2 regions of the Duganella sp. Root198D2 genome follow, and region 2 is predicted to be linked to the other one. Evidence: predicted binding sites of a transcription regulator. Region 2 holds the regulator's gene; the other holds the start of a gene.
What was found. The regulator FliA, encoded in region 2, starts transcription of late flagellar genes. The targets are predictions, from matches to a motif close to CTAAAGTTTNNNNNNNNNNNGCCGNTA.

Region 1: a site for FliA is predicted at 6,366-6,392, ahead of ASE26_RS16715 (flagellar protein FliT). Genes of this name have one in related genera too.

Annotation. Positions count from the first base shown of each region.
Region 1 is NZ_LMIC01000018.1:26,690-36,019, forward strand. Features, by position in the region: gene ASE26_RS16680 (S9 family peptidase) at 1-357, shown strand, start outside; gene ASE26_RS16685 (glutathione S-transferase family protein) at 769-1,431, shown strand; gene ASE26_RS16690 (DUF2314 domain-containing protein) at 1,435-2,196, shown strand; gene ASE26_RS16695 (CsbD family protein) at 2,262-2,468, opposite strand; gene ASE26_RS16700 (bifunctional 2-polyprenyl-6-hydroxyphenol methylase/3-demethylubiquinol 3-O-methyltransferase UbiG) at 2,549-3,163, opposite strand; gene ASE26_RS16705 (M13 family metallopeptidase) at 3,173-5,224, opposite strand; gene ASE26_RS16710 (HDOD domain-containing protein) at 5,458-6,273, shown strand; gene ASE26_RS16715 (flagellar protein FliT) at 6,436-6,702, shown strand; gene ASE26_RS16720 (FimV family protein) at 7,045-8,226, opposite strand; gene fumC (class II fumarate hydratase) at 8,367-9,330, shown strand, end outside.
Region 2 is NZ_LMIC01000001.1:86,312-95,641, reverse strand. Features, by position in the region: gene flgM (flagellar biosynthesis anti-sigma factor FlgM) at 1-205, shown strand, start outside; gene ASE26_RS00460 (flagella synthesis protein FlgN) at 212-676, shown strand; gene ASE26_RS00455 (hypothetical protein) at 751-2,316, shown strand; gene motD (flagellar motor protein MotD) at 2,393-3,154, opposite strand; gene ASE26_RS00445 (flagellar motor protein) at 3,156-3,902, opposite strand; gene ASE26_RS00440 (RNA polymerase sigma factor FliA) at 3,884-4,615, opposite strand; gene ASE26_RS00435 (hypothetical protein) at 4,633-5,433, opposite strand; gene flhF (flagellar biosynthesis protein FlhF) at 5,426-6,775, opposite strand; gene flhA (flagellar biosynthesis protein FlhA) at 6,987-9,113, opposite strand; gene flhB (flagellar biosynthesis protein FlhB) at 9,129-9,330, opposite strand, start outside.

The DNA of each region.
Region 1 (9,330 bases), on a different contig from region 2:
GCCGCTGGCGTGTCCGGCGCGCCGGTGACCGACTGGGGCCTGTACGACACGCATTACACCGAGCAGTTCATGGATCGTCCAAGCGACAACGTGGAAGGCTACAAGCAATCGAACGTGTTCTACCACGTCGATGGCCTGAAGTCGAAGCTGCTGCTGATTCACGGCATGGCGGACGATAACGTCCTGTTCACCAATACCACCAAGATGATCGACGCGCTGGTGAACCGCGGCGTGCAGTTCGAGCTGATGACCTACCCGGGCGCCAAGCACGGCGTGTCGAACCGCCTCGCCAAGCGCCACGTGCAAACCTACATCGACGCCTTCTTCCGCAAGCACCTGAAACCGGAATCGAATTAAGGCCCGGGCAAGCGCCCTCGCCTGCCAGCCCGCCCGCGCAAGCCGGCGGGCTTTTTCTTTGCCGTGGACGCGGCATTATCCCAACTTATGCACTTCCATCATTGCAGTCGTTGTTGCCGCGTTCGTACTTTACAAAGTCCACCTTTCGCTTGAGCTTGCTTGCAATTAAGCCAGGGCATGTCAAACTCAGTCCATATCAGGAGGTCACCAATGAAACAATGGCTATCAAGATCCTTGAGTGATGAAGATCGCGCATCCAGGATCATTGCAAACTGGATGGTTGGCATATTGATGGTGTGCTTCGTCCTGGAGATCCTATTAATCTCCTACATGAAATAAGCGGAGCACTGTCGAATTAGGAATGCCTCATCCGTCGTAGTGATACGATCACCCACTACCGACGGAGGCATCATGTCCCTGCAGCTGTTCTACCATCCCCTCTCTTCCTATTCGATGAAAGCACTGATTGCGCTCTATGAAAACGGCACGCCGTTCGAGTACCGCATGCTGTCACCCGACCACGCCAGCAACTGCCAGCAGTTCGCCCAAATCTGGCCAATCCAGAAGTTCCCCATCCTGCTGGACGGCGAGCGCATGGTGGTCGAGGCCAGCATCGTCATCGAGCACCTGGCGCTTTACTATCCGGGACCGGTCAAGCTGCTGCCCGCCGATCCCAAAGGCGCGCTGGAAGTACGCATGATGGACCGCTTCTTCGACAACCACATCGCCACACCGCAGCAAAAGCTGGTCGCCGACGTGCTCCGCCCCGAGGGTGCACGCGACCCGCATGGCGTGGCCGAAGCACGCCGCAAGCTCGATAGCGCCTACGCCTGGCTGGACAAAATCATGGCAAGCCGCACCTGGGCTGCCGGAGAAGAGTTCAGCATGGCCGACTGCGGCGCCGCCCCATTCCTGCTGTACGCCCACTGGTCGCACCCGATTCCCGAAAAACACGAACACGTCGTGGCCTACCTGCGCCGCCTGCGCGAACGCCCTTCATTTGTCCGCTGCTGGGCGGAAGCGAAGCCATACCGGCACATGTTCCCGCTCGGCGTACCTGCCGGAGAGGAATAAGCCTTGGCTCATCTTGATGAACAAGTTCATCTACAATTGCCCATCCAGCAATCAAGACGGGCATTAGGACTGAACAATATGAGCAACGAAGAACTGGTTCCTCTATTTATCCCAGCACTTGGCGTGCTGTTGGTGAATATGGAAGACGAGAAGGGTAGTCCGCTCGATGAGGATGAGGTACTCGCCCTCAGGGATAAGGCCTCCGTCATGATGGTCTCCAAAGAACATTTCGAATCGATGGCGGAAAGTCGCGGGTATGCGGATCTTGATCCGGAAAATTGTTGGTACGATTGGCAGATGCTGAGGCGCAAATTAGGCAGAAAGCCCGATTTGGACCCCGGGGCACGATTCTCATTCGTCAGCAAGGATAATGAGGAATTTCAAGCGACGATCGTCGCTGCACAAGATACGTTGGGAGAATTTCGACATTTGCTCGTCGACGCCTCACAGCAGAAATTCCCTCTGGTGAAAACGTTGCTTTCGGAGCCCGACTACCGCGCCTATATATGGCTGTCTGTTGTCTCTCACGATAGCGTCGGATTTGTCGGCGAGATTTTTGAATTGCCTTCAGGGTTCAAAGAATACCTTGTGGGGGACCAAATTGAAGTGCCAGATAGCGAAGTCAAAGATTGGATGATCAATGATGAGGGCAAGCTCCACGGCGGATATTCCTTGCGATATGCGCGCTCCAAAATGAGCGATGCGGAAAGAGCGGCCTTCGATGAGCATGTCGGGGTAGAGTCGTATGTCACCATCGGCAGCTGACTGACCTATCAGCAAAAAAGAAAAGGGCCAGCGTGCACCTCGTGCATCCTGGCCCTTGGCAGCTATTACTGGCGATTGCCTCGGTCGATCAGCTCGTCAGTGGCGTCGTCGATCGCTTCACGCAGGTCGCCGCGCTGTTTCTGCAGCTTGCCTTCGACCTGGTTGGCGACACCCTTCACCTGCTGCTTCGAGCTGCCCACCAGTTCACCGGCTTCCTCCTGGATCTTACCGCCGATTTCCTTAGCCTTGCCCTTCACTTGGTCCTTGTTCATGATCCACTCCTCATTAAAAAAGTGCGACGAGCAAATCATACGAACAGGCATCGAGAGCCACTGTACGCAAGCTAACAGAACTAACCTTTACGCCAGACTGAAGCCAGCCATGGTTGCTGGTCCCGCGGCAAGCCTGCCGGGCGGTAATAGTGGTTGACTGGTTCGAAGCCTGCCGTGGTGAGCACTTCCGACCAGGTCTCAAAATCGTAGTAACAACCGTAGCGTGGGCCGTTCCAGCCTTCTTCATTGTGGCCACGCGGGTTGGAGCTGAACAGCACGCCGCGCGGCTTTAACGCTGCAAGCAGGTGCGCGATTACAGCGGGTAATACGGCACTGGGAACGTGGAACAGGGATGCATTGGCGAAGATGCCGTCGAACGATTCAGCCGGCAAGTCCAACGCGACAAAATCCTGGTGCAGTACGGTGCAGCCGCTCCAGCGCTGCGCCATCTCCACGAAGTGAGCCGAGCCGTCGAGGCCGACCGGCTCATGCCCAAGTGACTTGAAGGTGCGCAGGTCGCGGCCGGGGCCGCAGCCCAAATCAAGAATGCGGAACGGAGGTGTTCCTTCAATCGCATCGAGCAGCGCCGCGATGTTCTGGCTTACGTCGTGGTCGCGCGTGCCTTCCAGGAAGGCTTGCGCATTGCGCTCGTAATGCTCCAGCGTGCGGCGGGTGATCTGCTCGATGTCGTCCATTCCCCTACTTTACCAGACGCGCACGCGCTGTTCCGGCGCCAGGTAAAGCTTCTGCCCCGGCTTCACGTCGTAGGCCTGGTACCACGCGTCCAGGTTGCGCACGGTGTAAGTGCGCCACTTTGCCGGCGAGTGGCCGTCGGTCATGACCTGGTTGCGCAGTGAGGCGTCACGCGCTTTGTTGGCCCAGCTCGCGGCGTAGCCATTGAAGAAATCACGGTCTTGCGCAGGGGTGACTTTACCGCCCAGCGAAACGTGATAGGCATCCAGCGCTGCAGCGAGGCCGGCCAGGTCGGCCAGGTTTTCGCTCAGGGTCAGTGTGCCGTTCAGCTTCAGGTCGGGGAAGGCTTCATAGGAGTCGTACTGCGCTACCAGCTTGGCAGCAGCTTGCTTGAAGTGCTCGCCGTCTTCCTTGGTCCACCAGTCGCGCAGGCGGCCTTTGGAGTCGAACTGGGCGCCCTGGTCGTCGAAGCTGTGGCTGATTTCGTGGCCGATCACCGCGCCGATCGCGCCGTAGTTCAGCGCATCGCTGGCCTTCATGTCGAAGAACGGCGGCTGCAGGATCGCGGCCGGGAAGTTCAGCGCGTTCTGCATCGGCATGTTCACCGCGTTCACCACGTGGGGCGGCATGCACCATTCGGTTGGATCAACTTTCTTGCCCAGTTTTGCCAGTTGCTGCTTGTAGTGGAACTGCTCGGCGCGCAGCGCGTTGCCCATTGCGTCGTCAGGCTTGATTTCCAGGCCTTCGTAGGAAGTCCATTTGTCCGGATAGCCTACGCCCACATACAGGGTGCGCAGCTTTTCCTGCGCTTCCTTCTTGGTGGCCGGCGCCATCCAGTCCAGCGCATCGACGCGCTTGCGGAAGGAGTCGACGATATTCGACACCATGGTTTGCAGGCGTGCCTTGGCTTCTGCCGGGAAGTAGCGCTCGACGTACATCTTGCCGGCAGCATCCGGCAGCGCGCCATTGACTGCGCCCAGGCCGCGCTTCCAGCGCGGCGACAGCTGCGGCGTGCCGTTCATGGTGCGGCCATAGAACTCGAAACGCTGGTCGACGAAGGCTTTCGGCAGGAAGCCGCCGAAGTGATTCACAGTGTGGAAGGCCAGGAAGTCTTTCCAGGCCTGCAGCGGCATCTCGTTCACCAGCACTGCGCTGCCGGTGATCGCGCTCGGGTGGTAGACGATGAATTTGTTCTGCTTGCCCAGGCCGGCGGCGCGGAAGAAAGCGCGCCAGTCCATGCCAGGCGCCTTGGCGGCGAAGTCACGCATGGTCCAGCTGTTGTTGGCTTTCTGGATATCGGCGGAATCTTCACGGCTGCCGTGGGCCTGCGCCAGTTTGCGCTCCAGTTCATAAACGCGCGCGGCGCGGGCTTCCGGTTCGCTGTAGCCGGCCAGTTTCAGCATGGCGGCGATGTGGGCCTGGTAGGCGGTGCGCAACTGGTGCATGCGCTGGTTGTCGTCCAGGTAGTAGGCGCGGTCCGGCATGCCCAGGCCGCCTTGCAGGATGTAGGGGGTGTAGTGGTTCGGGTCGGTCAGGCCCTGGGCGATCCAGATGCCGAACAGGTTCTCGGTGTAGAAATTGGTGGAATTCAACGGGTCCACGTCGGCGCGGATGGAAGCGGCCAGCGCGCGCACCAGGGCGGCCTTGTCCTTGATGGCGTCGATCTTTTCCAGCTCCGGCTTGAGCGATTTCAGGCCATGCGCTTCGATGGCCGCTTCATCCATGAAGCTGCGATAGAAGTCCGTCACGCGGCGGGTATCGCCGGTGGGCGACTTGGCAGCGGTTTCGTCGATCAGCTTGACGATGCGCTCATTGGTCGCGTCGCCCAGGGCGGAACCTGCGCCCCAGCTGCCTTTGTCGGCCGGGATCTGGGTCTTGGCCAGCCATTCGGCGTTCACATGGCCAAAGAAATCGTCGCCCGGCAGCGGGGCGGCGTCCTGCGTTTGCGCGGCTGGGGCCGGGGTTGCCTGTTGGGCAATCGCCGGGGCCAGCCCGAAAGCGGCTCCACAGAAGGCCAGGGTAATGGCCAGCTTGAGCGGCGTGACGCGAGTGGATGCTTGCATTTTTTGTATCCCTATCTAGTTATAAGTGGCGGAATGAGCCAGGTTGCACTCTAACGGCAACACAGGCGCAGCATCGCCCAATTGCGACAGACTGCAAATTCCGGGGATCAAATGCAAAAAGCTGGGAATGCTGTGCGGCCCTGTCAACGTTTGTCGAAAAACTTGCTGCACTCCCCTCTGGAATCGCTATATAGTTTCACCCACAGCAACGCCGAATTTAGAGGAGATTTTTCATGAAGCTCGAAGCACTGTTCCAGAATCCAACTGCGTTGCCAACCGCCCCGAAGGTTGTTGACGAATTGATCAGCAGCTTCGACAAGGCCAGCGTCTCCACCGAGGAAATCGCCAAGAAACTGTCAGCCGACCCGGTGCTGAGTGCCAAGCTGCTGCGCCTGGCCAACTCCGCCTATTACCATGTGTCGCGCTCGATCGGCACCGTGGAAGATGCCATCCTGATGCTGGGCTTCGTCACCGTGCGCACCCTGGTGATCAGCTCCGGGCTGGTGAGCGGCTTCAAGACCGTGCCCGGGATGGACCTGCGCCAGTTCTGGCGCTACAGCCTGCGCACCGCGGTGGGAGCCAAATTCATCGCCAAGGCTTGCAAGCAAAACACCGACCTCGCCTTCACCATCGGCATGATGCATGCGATCGGCCAGCTCGTGATCCACGCCGGCATGCCTGAGCAGGCCAAAGCGCTCGACAAGGAAGCCGGCCCGCTGGATGAGCGCCGCCTGGACACCGAAAAAGCCGCGCTGGGTTACACCTATGCCGACGTCGGTGCCGAGTTGGCCAGCCGCTGGAAATTCCCGCCGACCTTCGCCGAAACCATTGCCGCCATCCCCAATCCGGGTGAGAACGAGCTGGCTGCGGTGATTCACCTGGCTGGCTGGCGCGCCCGCGTTGATGAGAACAAACTGACCCCAGAACAAATCGCTGCCTGCTATCCAAGCGCAGTGGCCGAAAGCCTGGGGCTGGAAGAAAACGCCCTGATTGATCAAATGCCATCGCTGGATGAACTGAGCGCCGGCCTCGACGAACTGATCTCCTGACCGCTTTGCTTGAGATTTGCCGTTGCGACCCTTGGGATGGGGGCGCAACGGCAATTTTTTTGGGAATTTTCCAATTATTTTTCAAAACGACCCTAAAGTCCCTTCCGAGCCTGACGTTAATCCTGACATGCGGTACTCCGCGCACAGAATCCAAGGCTCAAAATGTCCTCGACCCAAGTTCTCGCTACCTACGAAAAAATTGCCGGTTTGACCAGCCAGATGGTAGGCGCCGCGCAAGCCAGCGACTGGGATTCGCTCGACCGCATGGAAAACCAGTGCGCAGCGACTTCGGTAGCCCTGATGGGTGGTGCGGCTCCGCTGCAGGGCGATGCCCGCCAGCGCAAGATTGAACTGCTGAAACAGATCATGGCCAACGACCGCGCCATCCGCGACGTGACCGATGCCTGGCAGGATCGCCTGAACGGCTGATTCCAGCAAACGCAAAGAAAGCGCCTCCGGGCGCTTTTTTATTTTGCCCACCTTGGGGTCAGGAACGAATGCGGACAAAACAAAGGCGCCCGCTTGGGGCGCCTTGGAATTGGGAGGGGCGAGCACCAGGTATCTCCTGGTGTCGCCTCAGCGCCGGTTGCACCCGGCGTTCAGATCGCCTCAGTCGGCTATGAACTGCTTCCGGAAGGGGTCGTTTCATCAACGTCGCTCTGCGGTTCGCGTCACACTATCGGTGGTGACTGCGGCAGAACCCGGTCCGTGTGAACCCAGTATAACGCAGGTAAAAAAATCTTGTCCAGCACTGGAATGCAACGGTAGTTACTAGTGTGCAGCAACCTCCACCGCGTCTTCCAGGACTGGCACATCATCTTCCGTACTCCCCTTGCTGCGGAAGGATTGCCAGATCTTTAACGGACCCTTCGCCTGGCGTTTGCGCAGGAAGTAGATCAGGCCTGCAAGTGCTGCCAGGCCGGCGAGCACGCCACCTGCAATCATCATCAGCCGGCTGCGTGGGTTGGCCGCCAGGTCCGCGGCGACACCTGGCTTGACTGGAGTCGCGCCGGGTTTGCCGGGTGCTGCGCCTGGCTTGGCCGGCGCTGGAACCGCTTCGGTTTTGGGTACGGGCGCCGGCCCAGGTGTGGCGCTGGCGACAGCCGCAACGGCGGCGGGCGCCACCACGGCAGTCTGCAGGCGCTGCACTTTGCTTTCGATATCAGCCAGTTTGCTTGTCATGGCTTCGCATTGCCGGATTTGGGCCTCTACCACTTTGGCAGGTGCGCAGGATTGGGCAGATGCGCTGGCAGGCGGAGTGGCAATTGGCGCAGGTGAGGCTGCGGGCTTTGCGGTCGGCTTGCGGGAAGGCGGCGGCGCCTCGGTCGCGCGGCTCGCCTCGGCCTTCGGCACAGGAAGCGGTGCCGCCTGCGGTGCCGGATTGGCGGCCTGCTGCTGGGCCTTCGCCAAGGCGACTTGCTGGCGGTGCGCGAAGGCGCGTTGCGCCGCCTCGCTCAATCCGGCCTCGCCGTTATCCGGCACGACGGGTTTCGCAGCAACAGCAGCAGCAACAGCAGGCATTGGCTCCGCAGCCGGCGTCGCAGCTAGATTGACTGTCCGCTGCCCTGGCGGCTCCGGCGTCAGCCAGATCGAGGCAGCGCGGATGATCTGCCGTCCTCCACTATTCAACTCCAGGAACAAGTGCAAAGCATCGGCATGCACCGGCTGCAGCGTGGTCAAGTGCACGAAGCGCTTGTTATCGCGCCTGGCGATAGAAATATACAGCCCGCTGAGCGCGGGCGGCATCGCCACGTTGGCGCCTTTAAAGACGTCTGGATTTGCCAGCTTTGCCTGCACATCGGCCAGGTCGGCCGCCGTCAGGTCGACCAGTTCAATATCCGCCGAAAGCTGCTGGCCAACGTGGGAATTGACCTTGATCTCGCCCAGTTCGGCGGCGCGCAACGAGCCGCATAAGGCGGCAAGCAGCGGCAGCGCGAGGGCATGAATGGTCAATCGTTTGCTTAGCATGGAAGACAGGCCTATTACTTCAATGTATTCATTAACGGCAGAATATCCCGATTTTGTAGGCCTCGGCAGGGCGAGTCGCATTGGCGTTAGAATTCAGACATCACTTTCAAACGAGGGAGCTTTACATGAACAGCAGAACCGAGCGCGACAGCTTTGGTCCGATTGAAGTTCCAGCCAGCCAGTTGTGGGGCGCCCAGACCCAGCGCTCGCTCGAGCATTTCCGCATTTCCAGCGAGCGCATGCCGGTCGAACTGATCGCCGCTCTCGCCAGCGTGAAGCGCGCCGCAGCCAAGGTGAACGTCGATCTTGGCGTGCTCGATGGCAGCAAAGCCAATGCCATCATGCAGGCAGCCGATGAAGTCCTGGAGGGCAAACATGCGGGTGAGTTCCCGCTGGCGGTCTGGCAGACCGGTTCCGGCACCCAGTCGAACATGAATATGAATGAGGTGCTGGCCAATCGTGCTTCCGAGCTGCTGGGCGGCGAGCGCGGCGAAGGGCGCAAGCTGCACCCGAACGATGACGTCAACAAGGGCCAATCATCGAACGACATCTTCCCCACTGCCATGCACGTGGCGGCCGCGCAGGCTGTGGCGAACAACGTACTGCCGGCCCTGCGCCAGCTGCGCACCACGCTGCAGGCGAAGGCGCAGGCGTTCGAGGGCATCGTCAAGATCGGCCGCACCCACCTGCAGGATGCAACGCCGCTGACCCTGGGCCAGGAGTTTTCCGGCTACGTCGCGCAACTGGACTATGCCGAAAAAGCGATCGAAGCCACCCTGTCCGCCGTGCTGGAACTGGCCGCCGGCGGGACTGCGGTCGGCACCGGCCTGAATTCGCATCCTGAATATGCAACCCGCATTGCCGCCGAACTGGCAAGCCGCCTGAAGCTCCCCTTCCGCACCGCCGATAACAAGTTCGCCGCGCTGGCCGGGCATGAGGCCCTGGTATCCGCCCATGGCGCACTGAAAACCCTGGCTACCGCCTTGATGAAGCTGGCCAACGACGTGCGCTGGATGGCCTCCGGTCCGCGCTCAGGCCTGGGCGAAATCAGCATCCCGGAAAATGAACCGGGCAGCTCGATCATGCCGG
Region 2 (9,330 bases):
TACCGACAATGTGCGCCTGTCCTCGCAAGGACAGGCAATGGCGGCCAGTGGCGCTGCCGCCAGCAATGCCGTGTTCGACACGAAAAAAGTCGAGCGCATCAAGATGGCAATTGCTGACGGCCAGTTCCAGGTCAACTCGGAAAAAGTGGCAGACGGTTTGCTGGACACGGTCCGCGACCTGCTGCACGCACGTAAGCAACGCTAAGGAAACATGATGGCCGCTGTCTCCCCTAAACACAGCCTGCAGGCTGAGTTGAGCAAGATCACGGAATTGCTGGATGTCCTGAAACAGGAACAGCAAGACCTGGTAGCGGCCGACATCGACCACCTGACCTCGCTGACTCCGCACAAGTCGGCCCTGGTCAACGAAATGGCCACCCTGGCCACCGCGCGCCACCGCGCCCTCGCCGAGGCCGGTTATCCGGCGCTGGAACTGGGCATGGAATCGTGGCTGGAAGCCCAGCATGACGACGCCGCCAATATATTGTGGCAGCAACTGCTGGACCAGACCCGCGCGGCCAAGGAATTGAACCGCCTGAACGGCGTGTTGATCAACAAGCACCTGGGCCATACCCAGGGCGCACTGCAAGCCTTGCGCCCGGGGCAAACCACGGTCTACGGACCGAGCGGCATGACCACCGGCGGCACCACGCGCCGCGGCTTCATCGCCGGCTAAGCCTTTCGCAACCGGCACACCGCCGGACCTTTCGAATTAATGACTTTTTATGCAACCTTCTGCATAATGGGCGAATGCGCACATTTCTCTCAGGAATTATTCTGGCGGCCACGACCGCCCAAGCCGGTGCTGCCTCCGTTCATTCCGCCCTTGGCGGTGAACAATTCGGACTGCAGCCCGCCGACAACTACCGCCTGAGCAACGGCCGCTGCAACGACTGCGGCCAGAAGCAGGCCTTGTGGTACTTCCAGGATGAGGTGATTGCCCTGCCGGCTGCCGGTGCCAAGGATGCACCGGGCCTGGTCTGGCTGGGTTCGCCACAACTGGTGCCGCAGGCGCGCTTTGACGGAAAAGCGCTGCACACGGCCGATGGCGGCACGCTCGATTTCCGCCTGGCGCCGAAGATCGCGACCAACCGTTCCTACTTCAACGCCAGCTCGGAAGCCTTCTTCCGCCAGCGCGAAGTGCGCGTGCGCGGCCAGTGGGACGAGGCCGGCCAGCAGTTCGTGGCACGCACCATCTGGCCGCGCGACTATGTGATCGATGCGGGCAAGCTGCCAGTACAGCCCTTGTCCGGCGACGACGACCTGCAAGGTTTCGTACGTCATGCGGACGGCGGTGCGCGCGGCGAGTACGCGGTGCGCAAGGTATGGCAGCGGCCTGGCGCCGCGCCGGCCGACTTGTCCGGCAAGCCGGTGCTGGCCATGATGCTCAGCGGAGCCCAGGGCGACGACGACGAAGCATATGGCGGCCATTTCGCCATCGCCACCGGCCGGCTGGGGCCGCAGGGCGAGTGGTCGGACTGGCTGGTGAATAACTTCTACGGCCTCGATTCGACCAGCGAGAAAGGTATCGTCGCTTCGGCCCTGCCGATGGATAACTACCTGATGGACTTGAACAGCGGACAGCAGTATTACCGGCCGTCGTACATGCTGGTGGCGGTGTTGAAAGATCCGCGCACCGCGCAGGCCTACCAGGGCAATGTGAACCAGGTATTCCGCGCCTTCTATGCCCACCATTTCAGCTACCAGCACGCGGCTGCCAACTGCACCGGGATCAATGTCGACGTACTGCGCAAACTGGGCTGGCAATGGCCCCTGCAGGGTCCGACCAATCGCCTGAAGGCCGTTGGCGCTTTTGCCTACATGGCGGCGAAGGAAATGAGCATCGCCAGCGGCAAGAAGGCCTACAGCTATTTCACCGAGGAGCAGACGCGCCTGCATCCGGCGGTGGCGTTTGATGCGTTGGGCAAGGATTTGCTGAATGTGCTGGGCGGCCAGGCCGGGCGCCAGTTGAGCGGGTTCGAGCAGCAGCTGAAGTCGGATGTGGAGGCGGTGATGCTGGTGCGGATTCCGCAGATCCCTTCCAGCCGCGCGTTCGGTTCGGCGCCGGCGTATTCGATCGACGAGTTCATGGCGCGCGCGCCGGAGGATCGCAGCAAGTGGCAGGTGGTACCGGTGGAGCCACGGCCATTTCCTGAAGAGTTGATGGACGAGCAGGCGAAGCAGAACTTGCAGAAGTCGGCGTGGCCGGTGGCGGCGCTGGTACTGCTGGTTGCGACGATCGGAACTGCATGGCATTGGCGGCGCAGGCAGAAGCTGCGGGAGCAGGTGCCGCATCCGGAGCGGCTGCGCGCCTAAACCCGGTAAATCAGGGTCAGACCCAGGTCTGCGGCGGTCGCGTGTCAGGGTCTGACCCTTGGGTCTGACCCTGGTTTTACGGGTTGGGAATTTCGGTAGCCGGATCGGGGACCCCTGACAAAATCGTCACAGCCACCCGCCGATTCCGCGCCCGCGTCTCGGGATCGTCATTCGACGCCACCGGCTGGTTGTCCGCATGTCCCACCGCCGTCATGCGCGAAGCGGCAATCCCGGATTCGATAAACAGCCGCACCACAGTCCCCGCCCGCACTGCCGACAACTCCCAGTTCGACGGAAAAGCCGCATTCCTGATCGGCACATTATCGGTATGCCCCTCCACCTGCACATTGTGCGGGTCATCCTTCAGCAGCGTCGCCACCGCGGTCAGCGCCTCGCGCGACTCCCCGGTCAGCCTTGCATCGCCCGGATTGAACAGCACCGAAGCATTGATTTCCACGCTCACGCCCCGGCTATTCTGGGTCACCCTTACCTTGCCCTCTTTCACCAGCGGCGCCAGGGTACTGGCCAGGTCCTTGGCCAGCCGCGTCATCTGCTCCTTCTCCTTCTTGATCGCCTCGTTGCGCTTGCGCGAAGCGGGATTGGGAATCGGCAGGCTCTGGACTTCGGTATTGGTCGGGGGGGCAGCGCCAGCCCCGCCAAACGCATCGCCCAGCGCGTCGGAAAACACCTTGTACTTGCCAACGTTGACCGACGATACCGCGTACATCACCACAAAGAAGGCAAACAGCAGCGTGATGAAGTCGGCGTAAGAGATCAGCCAGCGCTCATGGTTCTCGGCGTCGTCGTCGAACTTGCGGCGTGCGCGGCGGTACTGCATGTCACGGCTCCCGCATCAGGGTCGCGATCCGCTCATCGATAACGCGCGTGAAGTCGCCGGTGGCGATGTCGTACATCACCGTGGCCGTCAGCTCCTGCAGGTAGACCTGGCGCGTGACGATGGTCTTGAGCTTGTTGGCGATCGGGTAGAAGAACAGGTTGGCCAGGCCGACCCCGTAAATGGTCGACACGAAAGCCACCGCAATGCCGGAACCGAGCTTGCTCGGGTCGGTCAGGTTTTCCATCACATGGATCAGGCCCAGCACAGCGCCCAGGATGCCGATGGTCGGCGAATAGCCGGCCGCCGATTCCCAGATGCGCACCGCCTGGCGCTCCGCCGTTTCGAAGGCGGTGATTTCCATGTCCAGCATCTGCCGCATCTTGTCCGGGTTGATGCCGTCCACGATCATGCGCAAACCCTTGGCGATGAACTTGTCCTTGGCGCCCAGCATGGGGCGCTCCAGCGCCAGCAGCCCGTCGCGGCGGGCCAGCATGCTCCAGTTATTGATATCGCGCGCCAACTGGGCGCGGTTGTCCGGCGGCGGCTTGAAGACCCAGCGCAGCATGGTCAGGCCACGGCGCAGGGTCGGCAAACGGGTTTGCAGCATGACAGCGCCGAACGTGCCGACTACCACGATGGCGAAGGCTGCCGGCTGCAGCAGGGAAGTGATCTTGCCGCCCTCCAGCCCCTGGCCGACGATGATGCCGGCCAGCGCCAGCAGCACTCCGGCTACGCTGGACCAGTCCATGCCTGCTCCCGCAGCGAGGCACGCAGGCGCGCCACGGCTTGTGTGTGCAACTGCGATACCCGGGATTCGGAGACGCCCATCACGGCGCCGATCTCCTTCAGGTTCAGCTCTTCCTCGTAGTAAAGGCCCATCAGCATTTTCTCACGTGGGGGTAGCGCATCAATCGCATCGATCACGGCCTGGCGGAAGTCGGTGTCGAGCAGCGCGCGCAGCGGATCGGCATCTTCATCATGGGCGTAGCGGTCGAGGAAGCTGTCGTTGCCGTCTTCCGCGTGAAAATCTTCGTAGTACACCAGTTGGTGGCCGCCGCCCTCGGACAGCATTTCCTGGTAATCGGCCAGCGACAGTTTGAGCGACTTCGCCACTTCCGACTCGGTCGGCGGGCGGCCCAGGCGCTGCTGCAGCGTGGCCATGGCGGTTTCAATCTTGCGCATGTCCTGCCGCATCGAGCGCGGCATCCAGTCGGAAGAGCGCAATTCATCGAGCATGGCGCCGCGGATGCGCATCACCGCGTAAGTCTCGAACTGGGCGCCGTGGGTTTCTTCATACCTGTTAATAGCGTCCAGCAAGCCGATCATGCCGGCCTGTACCAGGTCATCCACTTCCACACTGGGCGGCAATTTTGCCTTCATATGGTGGGCCAGGCGCTTGACCAACGGCATGTGCGTCGTCAGCAAGGAATCCTTGTCCACCTTCCCTTTGACCGTGTACATAAAGGTTCTAATTCTTTTCAGGCTCTAAAATGGTTGCAGCTCCCCATCGCAAAACGCCCTGCCAGCTGGCGGAAGGCCACTGACGCCCCGGCCAGGGGGAAGGCGTCCACCACCGCACGACCCAGCCGGGCTGCACGCTGCAGGTATTCGTCGGCCGGCACAGACCCCATGGAAACGAGGTTGACTGCCAGGTAACGGCTTGCCGCATGTGCCATATTATCGTAAACCACCCTTGCTTCGGCCTCCGAAGCGCCGGTGACCAGGATGCCGAACGGCCGGCGCCCAAGTTCATGGTTGAGCCGCTTGATCATCATATAAGCATTCTTGATCGAAGTGGCACTGTTTGACACCTGCACCACGATCTCGGAACTGGCCATCAAGGGTACCGGGAAGGCTTCGCCATCAAATTCGCCGTCCACCAGCACGATGCCGCTCTGGCTGGCCAGCACGCCGAAAGCCTTGGCCAGGCGGCGCCCTTCGTCCGGGCCACGGCGCGATTCGCCGCGCGTCATCGACACCACATTGAAGCCTTGCGGCGCCGCATGCAGCACCTGGTTCAGGCCGCAGTGCTGGCGCGCCACGTCGAGCAGGCTGGCGCCGTGGTCCAGGCCCAGGCGCGATACCACGCCGTGCGCGCTGGCGCAGGCGTCGACCAGCAGCACGTCGTTGCCCGCCTGCGACAGCGAGGCGCCCAGGTTAACCAGCATGGCGCCTTTGTCGTCCTGCGGCGTGGCCGACAGGAACGTGATGATGCGTGGCCGGGGGCCGGCCAGCATCCGGCGCAGGCCCTCGGCCTGGTCGAAATCGAAATTAGCCAAAGCGTACCTCGCGCAGCATTGGGTCGTGCACGGCGCCGGCTACCAGCAGCGGCAGTTCGGCGTCGCCGTATTTCGGGGCGGACTGGCCGCCGAAGGCGCGTCCCACCAGCGCCGCCGGATCGGCCAGGTGCAGGTCTTCCGGCACGCGCTGGCCGTTGGACGCGTAGAACAGGCGCAGCTTGTGGCGGATCACCACGTCCAGCGCGGAGCCGATCGAGGCGGCTTCGTCCAGCTTGGTGATGATGGCGCCGGCCAGGCCGCTGCCCTGGTAGGCGCGCACCACTTCGGACAGGGTTTCCTGGGTCGAGGTGGCATTCATGCACAGGATGCGCTGCACGTCGGTGCCAACGCCCTGCAACATGGCGACCTGCTCGGCCACCATCTGGTCGCGCTGGCTGACGCCGACAGTGTCAATCAGCACGGTGTGCTTGTTGCGCAGTTCATTCAGGGCGATGCGCAGGTCGGCTTCGTCTTTCACCGAGTGCACCATCACGCCCAGGATCTTGCCGTAGATGCGCAGTTGTTCGTGGGCGCCGATACGATAGGCATCGGTAGTGATCAGCGCCAGTTTTTCCGGGCCGTGGCGCATCACGCAGCGCGCGGCCAGCTTGGCGGTGGTGGTGGTCTTGCCGACACCGGTCGGGCCGACCAGGGCGAACACGCCGCCTTTTTCCAGCAGCGCGACTTCGTTGCTCATGGCGTTGATGTTGCGGGCCAGGACGGTGCGCATCCATTGCAACGCCTCGGCGCCGTCGCGGGCGGCCGGCAGCTTGTCGGTCAGGTAGCGTGCCAGGCTGGCGGAGAAGCCGGCGGCCAGCATTTCGCGCAGCACCACGGTCTTGTGCGGCTCGCGCTGCTGGGTGTTGGCGAAGGCCAGTTCGTTGAGCTGGGTTTCCATCATGCCGCGCATGGCGCGCAGTTCGCTCATCATGCTGGTCATTTCGGCAGCGGCCGTGGCTTTGGCGCTGGCGACCGCCTCCGCGACCAGCGAGGAAATGCGGTCCATGTCGACTGCCGGCGCGGCAGGTGCCGGTGCAGGTGCGATCGGGCGGGCCGGTGCGCGCGGCGCGGCTGGCGCCTGGCGGGCAGTGGCGCGTACCACCGCGGCGGCCGGCTGGGAGACCAGGGCCGGCGCCAGCTCCAGGTGCGGCGCGGGCGCTGACATCGGCGAATCCGGGGAGTGCGGGGCCAGGGCTGCGGCATCGTCGCCGGCCAGGGCCAGGATTTCCACCGCGCCGTCGACAGCGCGGTTGGAGAGGATCACCGCATCCGGGCCAAGCGCTTCGCGTACCTTGCGCAGCGCTTCACGAGATGTTGGGGCGGTAAATTTTTTAACGTTCATTTCCTGCTACTCCGGCTTATTCGCACATGGTCAAATTATTGACGATGCGTCGGGGTAACAATCGGTGGAATAGCTTGGGAAATGCCGCTTAATTCAAAACCGGCAAACCTGGGTCTGACCCGCAGGGTCAGACCCAGTCAGCGCCGCGGCCACCGGTTTGGGTGGTGCGCCGTTGATATTCGTCGAAAGTCAAAGACCTGGATTACCGGTTTTACTGCGCACCCACCAGCGAAGTAACCCGGATGGTCTTCGTCTCCGGAATCTCCGAATGCGACAGCACCTTGAGCTGTGGCAGCGCACGGCGCAGGAATTTGGACAGCAGTGGACGCAGGGCCCCCGGCACCAGCAGCACCGGCGTCACACCCAGCGCCTCCTGCTGCTGCGTTGCCGTCGCAGCCTGCTGCGCAATGGTATCGGCCAGCCCCGGCTCGATACCCGCTGAATCGCCGCCACTGGTCATGGCCTGCATCAGCAAACGTTCCAGGCGATTGTCCAGGGTCATGACCGACAGCTCGCCCCCGGCCGGGAACAGCTGCTGCACGATCGCCCGGCCCAGCGCCACACGCACTTGCGCGGTGAGGTCGTTCGGATCCTGGGTATGCGGGGTGAACTCGGCCAGCGTTTCGATAATGGTGCGCATATCGCGGATATGCACGCCCTCCGCCAACAAGTTCTGCAGCACCTTCTGCAAGGCCGACAACGACAGCATCTTCGGCACCAGGTCTTCCACCAGCTTCGGCGAATCCTTGCCCAGGTGATCCAGCAGCGACTGCACTTCGGCGCGGCCAAGCAGTTCGGAAGCGTGCGAAGTAATCAGGTGATTCAGGTGGGTTGCCACCACGGTGCCGGCATCGACCACGGTATAACCCATGCCGGTAGCCTGGTCGCGCAGCGAAGCATCGATCCAGATCGCTGGCAGGCCGAAGGCCGGGTCGGTGGTCACCATGCCGGGCAGCGTGCCGCTCGCCATGCCCGGATTGATCGCCAGGTACTGGCCGTTGAACGCCTCGCCGGTGCCAACCTCCACGCCCTTCAGCGTGATGCGGTAGGCGGAGGGCTTCAGCTCGAGGTTGTCGCGGATATGCACCGGCGGCGCCAGGAAGCCCACTTCCTGCGCAAACTTCTTGCGGATGCCCTTGATGCGCTTCAGCAGTTCTCCGCCCTGGGTCTTGTCGACCAGCGGGATCAGGCGATAGCCCACTTCCAGCCCGAGGGTATCGACCGCCAGCACGTCCTGCCAGGTTGCCTCTTCCTGCTCGGGCGCAGCCTGCGCCCCGGCCGCTGCACCGGCCGCACCGCCGCCGCCCGCACCGCCGGCCTCTTGCGTGGCATCCGCTTCCGCTTTCTCCTTCGCCTTTTTCTGCAGCATGTAGCCGGAACCGATCAGGGTCGATGCCAGCAGGATGAACACCAGGTTTGGCATACCGGGAATCAGGCCCATGCCGCCGATGATGGCGCCAGTGATGAACAGCACTTGCGGCTTGGCGAACAGCTGGCTGATCACCTGGGTGCCGATGTCGGTTTCGGAGGCCACGCGCGACACCACGATACCGGCCGCGATCGAAATCACCAGCGAAGGAATCTGCGCCACCAGGCCGTCACCGATCGCCAGCAGCACGTAGTTTTTCAGCGCGTCGGCAAAGCCCATGTCGTGCTGGATCATGCCCACCAGCAGGCCGCCCACCACGTTGATCACGGTAACCAGGATGCCGGCCACCGCATCGCCGCGCACGTATTTCGAGGCGCCGTCCATGGCGCCGTAGAACTCCGCCTCCTGCGACACTTCATTACGGCGGCGCTTCGCCTCCGGCTCGCCGATCAGTCCCGCATTCAGGTCGGCATCGATCGCCATCTGCTTGCCAGGCATTGCGTCCAGGGCGAAACGTGCGCCCACTTCAGCGATACGGCCCGCGCCCTTGGTCACGACCACGAAGTTAATGATGGTCAGGATCACGAACACCACGATACCGACCGTGTAGTTACCGCCGATCAGGAAGTGGCCGAAGGCCTCGATCACCTTACCTGCCGCATCCGGGCCGGTGTGGCCTTCGGTCAGCACGACACGGGTCGACGCCACGTTCAACGACAGGCGCAGCATGGTGGACACCAGCAGCACCGTCGGGAAAGCCATGAAGTCCAGCGGCTTGACCGTATACAGGCTGGTCAGCAGCACGATGATCGACAGTGCGATGTTAAAACTGAAGAACAGGTCGAGCACGAACGCCGGCAACGGCAAGATCATCATCGCCAGCAGCATGATGATCAGGATCGGTGCGGCCAAGGATTGGCCGTTGCCGACGATGCCTCTCATCCACGGCGGCATGTTCAGGGCGTTCATTCTCTTTTGCTCCGTTTATTTCTTGTTCAGTGGATCCATATCGTCCGGCACATCGAGCCTGGTTGGACGATCCGGGTAACGCAGGCCTGGACGATAGGCCTTGATCTGGTATACATAAGCCAATACTTCCGCCACGGCGGCGTACAGGCGCGGCGGGATTTCGTCGCCGATTTCGGTATGCTTGTGCAGCGCACGCGCCAGCGGCGGCGCTTCCAGG